One region of the Ferrovibrio terrae genome, then DNA from elsewhere that is predicted to be linked to it. Evidence: predicted binding sites of a transcription regulator. Region 1 holds the regulator's gene; the other holds the start of a gene.
The links. The regulator HrcA, encoded in region 1, represses chaperone genes, less so after heat shock. The targets are predictions, from matches to a motif close to GTTAGCACTCNCCNNNGGNGAGTGCTAAC.
Positions count from the first base shown of each region.

Region 2: groES (co-chaperone GroES) is a predicted target of HrcA. The motif match lies at 1,991-2,019, and genes of this name have one in related genera.

Region 1 covers NZ_CP041636.1:2,314,349-2,317,913, forward strand. The annotation lists gene FNB15_RS11250 (sensor histidine kinase) at 1-430, opposite strand, end outside; gene grpE (nucleotide exchange factor GrpE) at 587-1,276, opposite strand; gene hrcA (heat-inducible transcriptional repressor HrcA) at 1,369-2,406, opposite strand; gene FNB15_RS11265 (transporter substrate-binding domain-containing protein) at 2,547-3,350, opposite strand; gene FNB15_RS11270 (TspO/MBR family protein) at 3,428-3,565, opposite strand, start outside.
Region 2 covers NZ_CP041636.1:1,604,919-1,608,483, reverse strand. The annotation lists gene groL (chaperonin GroEL) at 1-1,550, opposite strand, end outside; gene groES (co-chaperone GroES) at 1,596-1,907, opposite strand; gene FNB15_RS07845 (PaaI family thioesterase) at 2,155-2,559, shown strand; gene FNB15_RS07840 (alanine racemase) at 2,573-3,565, shown strand, end outside.

The sequences.
Region 1 (3,565 bases):
CGCGGTTGCGCCGTTCGCTGCGCGCCATGCCGAGCTGCAGCAGCGACAAAGCGGTGCCGACGCCGTAATAGCGGCTGTTGCGGGTGACGATGAAGCCGCGCAGCAATGCACTCTGGTGTTCGTCGGCGATCAGGCTTTCCAGTCGGTCGACGCTGATGCTGGCATCCACAATGAGCGGCGCGCGGTCCATCAGCGCCGAGACCGGCTTCTTGGCATACAGCGCGCGGCCATAGTCGCGCGAAAGCTGGGTGATCAGGTCGTAGCGGTTGATCAGGCCGACGGGGCGGGCATCCTGCACCACCGCCAGGGCTGCCAGATCGGGGTCGGACTGGAAGCGGAGATCGACGTCCTCGCAACGCATGCTGCTGTGGACCGGCGGCAGGGCTACGGCAACGGTGCCGATGGTCTCGAGCGCCTCGGAAGTCATCATGTCCAACGGTCGATCCCCAGCCTCTGCCTGCGGGGCGACTATCGGCGAACCAGATTGCGGTTTTTTGACAAAGCCGGATGTTTGCGGCGAATTGTCGAGGCGAGTGACGCCAGCGACAATTCGCGCAGATTTAGCGGCGAACTCGCGCCGGCTGAATCAAGCCTTGGTGTTGATCGACTGGCCGGGCTGGATTTCCGGCGCCGGACCGCCCTTCGACACGCCGACCATGGCGGCGCGCAGCAGGCGGCCATGCTGCATGTAGCCGGCCGCGATCACCTGCACCACCATGCCGGCGGGCTGGGTCGGATCCTGCACCTCGAACATCGCCTGATGCTGGTTGGGATCGAAACGCTGGCCCTTCGGATCGATCCGCGTGATGCCATGGCGTTCGAACACCGACAGCAGCTCGCGCTCGGTCGCCTCGATGCCGATCACCAGGTTGCGCACCGGCTCGCTGGCGTCGGCCTCGGATTTCGGCAGGGTCTCAATCGCGCGGCGCAGATTGTCGGCCACGGTCAGCACGTCTTTCGAGAATTTGGCGGCGCCGTATTTCAGCGCGTCTTCCTTCTCGCGCTCCATGCGCTTGCGCAGGTTCTCGCTCTCGGCGGCGGTGCGCAGCAGGCGGTCTTTCAGTTCGGCGATCTCGGCCTGGGCTTTCGCGAGCGGATCGTTGGCGGCCGGCTGCTCGGGCACGGCGTCGGGCTTCGGCGTCAGCTGCGGTGCGTCCGGCGCGGGCGCGGCCGGATGCGACGGCTGGTGGCCGGACTGCTGCCCGGATTGCTGCCCGGTGCCCGGATTGAGGGGTGCGGTATTGAGGGTCGGTTCGATACGGTCGTTCTGGCTCATCGGGGTCTCTCTGCGCGCCCTGTCTGTTACGGGCCTGCATATACGGACGGCAGCACGGAAATGAAAGGGGGAAGGGTTAAGTTCCCCGGAAATTAGCCAATAAGCCTGCCAACCACTTGGGCGGTGAAATCCACCATCGGTACGACGCGGGCATAATTCATGCGCGTCGGCCCGATCACGCCGATGGCGCCGACGATGGCCTGATGCTGGTTCTGCAGCGGCGCCACGATCAACGAACAGCCGGCGCGGCGGAACAGCGTATTCTCCGAACCGATGAAAATGCGCACGCCCTCGCCGCCCTGGGTCAGGTCGAGCAGGCGCAGCATCTCCTCTGAATTCTCCAGCTCTTCCATCAGATTGCGGATGCGTTCCAGGTCGGCCATCGCCGCCACGTCGTCCAGCAGGTTGGTGCTGCCACGCACAATAAGAGTCCCGCGATTGGCTTCGGCGCCGCCCCAGACGGCCAGGCCGGCTTCCACCACGCGCGCGGCAAGCTGATCGAGCTCGGCCTTGCGCTGCTGCAGCTCGTGCAGGATCTCGGTACGCGCCACCGCCATGGTGCGGCCCTTGAGGCGCTGCGACAGGAACTCGCCGGCCTCGGCCAGCGCGCTGTCGGTCAGGCCGGCCGGCATGTCGAGCATGCGGTTTTCCACCTGGCCGGATTCCGACACCATCACCACCAGCGCCTTGCCCGGCGACAGCGGCACGAATTCGACATGGCGCAGCGGCGCATCCACCTTCGGCGCGACGACCAGCCCGGCATGGCCCGACAGGCCCGACAGCACGCCGGTGGCTTCCTTCAGCACGTCCTGGAAGCCGCGGCCCGAGGCGGCGCAGCGGCCTTCGATCGAGCTGCGCTCGTCCTGCGTCAGGTCGCCGACCTGCAGCAGACCATCGACGAACAGCCGCAACCCGCTTTCGGTCGGCAGTCGGCCGGCCGAGGTGTGCGGCGCATAGAGCAGTCCGGCCTCTTCCAGATCGGCCATGGTGTTGCGGATGCTCGCCGGCGACAGCCGGTGTTCCAGCTTCTTGGAGATGAAGCGCGACCCGACCGGCTCGCCGGTCGTCATATAGGTCTCGACCACTAGCCGCAGGATGTCGCGGCTGCGCTGGCTCATTTCCTGGATCATGCCACCAGACTTAAGAAGGTGGCGGGGTCCAGTCAATGCCGCAGGTGTTCCTTACGGCTTCATGCCGGCCAGAGGATTGCTTTGCCCGGCATGAGGCTACGGCTCATGCCGGCCAGAGGATTGTTTTGCCCGGCATGAGGCTACGGCTTCATGCCGGGCGGCGCGACCTGCGACGCGGTCAGCCCCATGGCATCCAGCGACCTGCGGATGCTGCCATTGGCCTTCTGTTCCTCGACAAAGGCGCTGACCCAGGCGAGCGCCGCCGCCTTGCCGCGCGGCACCGCCACCGAGGTGGTGGAGTTCAGGAAACCGCCATCCAGCACGCGCGAGCCCGGCAGCTTGTCGCGCAGGCCGAGCAGCGACTCCCGCGACAGCCCGATGGCCTCGGCATTACCGGCCTTCACCAGCGCCACCGCATCGTCCACGCCGCGCACATGGGTGATCTTCGCCTGTTTGAAATGCGCCGCCGCCGCGCGCGCCGTGGCGGTGCCTTCCACGCCGGCGATGCGGATATCGGGCCGGTCGACCTCGGCCAGCGTCTTTGCGCTCACCTTGTCCGACACCAGCAGCGTGCTCTGCAGCAGATGATAGGGCGTGCCGAAATCGACGAGTTTCGCGCGGGCCGCGTCATGCGGCATGAAGGTGACGTCCCAGGCATCGTTGTCGCCGGCCGCCGTGATTTCGCCAGTGGAGGCATAGGCCACGAACTGCACCGGCTTGCCGAGTTTGGCGGCCAGCGCATGGCCCAGATCGACCGTCACGCCCCGGTACTGCCCGTTTGAATCTTTGACAGCATAAAGCGCGGAGGGCGCCGGCGAGATCGCGATGGCGACGCGGACGCTGCCTTTCGGTGCGAGCTCGTTCAGGGGAGCGGTCTGTGCCATGGCTTCAGACCCCGTCAGAACTGCGGCTACCGTCACGGCCCGCATCAGCATGCTGCGCATTGTTTCCTCCTGCTTTTGTGGCGGGAAGTCTAGCGCAGCAACGGGCCAGCGGCGATCACACAGTTGCGATGGCGCGGCTAATTCAGCTGCCAGATCGCAAAGGTCAGATATGCCGCGAAGCTGACCCAGAGCAGATAAGGGGTCAGCAGCAGCGCCGCGATGCGGTCATGCCGCGCGAAGGTGACGATGCAGGCGACGATCGCCAGCCACAGCAG
Region 2 (3,565 bases), 710 kb from region 1:
GTGATCAGCAGGCCAGCGACCGAAGCCGCGCCCTGCAGGGCCACACGCACGACCTTGGTCGGGTCGATCACGCCGGCCTTGACCAGGTCGGTGTATTCTTCGGTCTGGGCGTTGAAGCCCCAGCTGGTGTCCTTCGACTCCAGCAGCTTGCCGGCCACCACGGCGCCGTCAACGCCGGCATTCTCGGCGATCTGACGGACCGGAGCCTGCAGGGCGCGGCGGATGATTTCCACGCCATGCTTCTGGTCGGCATTGTCGACCTTGACCTTGTCGATGGCGCGCACCGAGTACAGCAGCGCAGTGCCGCCGCCCGGAACGATGCCTTCTTCGACCGCGGCGCGGGTCGCATGCAGCGCGTCATCAACGCGATCCTTGCGCTCCTTCACCTCGATCTCGCTGGCGCCGCCAACCTTGATCACGGCAACGCCACCGGCCAGCTTGGCCAGACGCTCCTGCAGCTTCTCACGGTCGTAGTCCGAGGTGGTTTCCTCGATCTGCGCCTTGATCTGGCCCACGCGAGCCTGGATGTCCTTGTTCTTGCCGGCGCCGGCAACGATCGTGGTGTTTTCCTTGTCGATCGTGACCTTCTTGGCGGTGCCGAGCATGGCGAGCGTGACGCTCTCCAGCTTGATGCCGAGATCTTCCGAGATCAGCTGACCACCGGTCAGGATCGCGATGTCTTCCAGCATGGCCTTGCGGCGATCGCCGAAGCCCGGCGCCTTGACGGCGGCGACCTTCAGGCCACCGCGCAGCTTGTTCACCACCAGCGTGGCAAGGGCTTCGCCCTCGACATCTTCGGCGACGATCAGCAGCGGACGGCCGGTCTGCACGACGGCTTCGAGAACCGGCAGCATGGCCTGGAGACCCGACAGCTTCTTCTCATGGAGAAGAATGTAGGGGTTTTCCATGTCGCAGATCATCTTCTCTGCGTTGGTGATGAAATACGGCGAGAGATAGCCGCGGTCGAACTGCATGCCTTCGACGACGTCCAGCTCGGTCTCGAGGCTCTTGGCCTCTTCCACCGTGATGACGCCCTCGTTGCCGACCTTTTCCATCGCCTTGGCAATCATGTTGCCAATTTCGGTGTCGCCGTTGGCGGAGATGGTGCCGACCTGGGCGATTTCCTTGGTGCCCGAGATCTTCTTCGAGCGGCTCTTCAGGTCTTCGACGATCTTCTCGACGGCGAGGTCGATGCCGCGCTTCAGATCCATCGGGTTCATGCCGGCGGCAACGGCCTTGCCGCCTTCGCGCACGATGGCCTGGGCCAGCACGGTGGCGGTGGTGGTGCCGTCGCCGGCCTGGTCGTTCGCCTTCGAGGCCACTTCGCGCACCATCTGGGCGCCCATGTTCTCGAACTTGTCGGCCAGCTCGATTTCCTTCGCGACCGTCACACCGTCCTTGGTGATGCGCGGGGCGCCGAACGACTTGTCGAGCACGACGTTGCGGCCCTTCGGACCGAGGGTAACCTTGACGGCATCGGCGAGGATATCGACGCCGCGCAGCATCTTGCCGCGCGCATCAGCGCCGAAACGGACATCTTTAGCAGCCATAGCTGTATCTCCTTAAAGACTATCTGGACTGGTGAGAGTCGCTGATTACTTGGACTTCTTCGAAGGCGTGCCTTCGATGATGCCCATGATGTCGGACTCCTTCATGATCAGGAGCTCCTGGCCATCGAGCTTCACTTCAGTGCCCGACCACTTGCCGAACAGCACGCGGTCGCCGGCCTTCACATCGAGCGGCTGAACCTTGCCGTTTTCATCGCGGGCGCCGGCGCCGACGGCGACGATCTCGCCCTGCATCGGCTTTTCCTTGGCGCTGTCGGGGATAATGATGCCACCGGCGGTGCGCTCTTCTTCTGCAACGCGCTTAACCACCACGCGATCATGCAGCGGACGAAACTTCATGCGATCCTCCTAGATTGTTCTGTCGCATTGGGAAATCTGAAAACCCTTGGAAATCAGCGATTTATCGCCATGCCCCGCGGATTGTTAGCACTCTCGGTCGGAGAGCGCCAGACACTTAAGCAGCCTGCCCGCCCCCGTCAAGGGAGGGCTGCCCGGATTCCGCCACATTTTTTCACCGGCCCGTCTCGCAGAGAGGCCGGGATTCCGTCTAAGCTGCTGCCCTGATTAAGAAAATCTGGAGGATCCGATGACGGACCTGCCCCCATCGCTTTCTGCCCTGCCATTTGCCGAACTGATGGGCCTGAAGATTACCTCGGTGACGCCGGAGAAGGTGACCGCCGAACTGCCGGTCAGAGCCGAGCTGTGCACCGTGCCGGCGATCCTGCATGGCGGCGCGGTGATGGCTTTCGCCGACACACTGGGCGCGGTGGCCACCGTGGCCAACCTGGCGCCGGGCCATTCCACCACCACGATCGAGAGCAAGACCAACTTCTTCGCCGCCATTCCCGCCGGCGAGACCGCGCAGGCCGAGACCACGCCGCTGCACCGGGGCAAGACCACGATGGTGTGGCAGACGCGGATCACCCGCGCCGACGGCAAGCTGGCCGCGATCGTGACGCAGACCCAGCTCGTGCTGGCACCGCGCAAATAGAGAAGACAAATCGATGACCCGCACTTTGAACGACCTGCCCACGCCTGTCCTGATCCTCGACCGCAGCCGGCTGCTGGCCAATGTGGCCCGCATGCAGGCGCGGGCGAAACAACTCGGCGTCACACTGCGTCCGCACCTGAAGACAGCGAAATCGGTGATGGTGGCCGAACTCGCCGTCGGCAAGAGCGGTCCGATCACGGTGTCGACGCTCGCCGAGGCCGAGTATTTCGCCAAGGCGGGTTTCCGCGACATCACTTACGCCGTGCCGATGGCGCCGCAGAAGCTGGACCAGGTCGGTGCACTGATCAAAAGCGGCGTCGACCTCAAGTTCATCACCGACCATCCGGCGGTGGCGCAGGCCGCGGCCGAAGCCGGCCAGCGGCTCGGCGTCACCTTCCGCGCGCTGATCAAGATCGACTGCGGCCTGGGCCGCGCCGGCATCGCGCCCGACTCCGATATCCTGCTGCCGCTGGCCCAGAAACTTTCCGGGGCGCTCTCTCAGCCCGGCGTCGAACTGGCCGGCGTGCTGACCCATGCCGGACATTCCTACGGCGCGACAAGCCTGGCCGAGATCGAACGCATCGCCGAAGACGAACGCGTGGCGGTGGTGCAGGCTGCCACCCGCCTGCGCGCGGCCGGCTTTGCCTGCCCGATCGTGTCGGTCGGGTCGACGCCCACCGCGCTGTTCGCCAAAGACCTGACCGGCGTGACCGAGATGCGGCCGGGCAATTTCGTGTTCTTCGACCTGTTCCAGCAGGGCCTCGGTACCTGCGCGATGCAGGATATCGCCGTGTCGGTGCTGGCCACCGTGGTGTCGCATCATCCGGCGCGCAACCATGTGCTGATCGATGCCGGCGGCCTGGCGCTGTCGAAGGATACCGGCGCCAACAGGAATGTGCCGGGCACCGGCTATGGCCGGGTCTGCCGGCCGAATGAGGCGCTGCCGCTGGACGGCATGAATGTCCATGACGTGCACCAGGAGCATGGGCTGCTGGGCGGGCCGGAT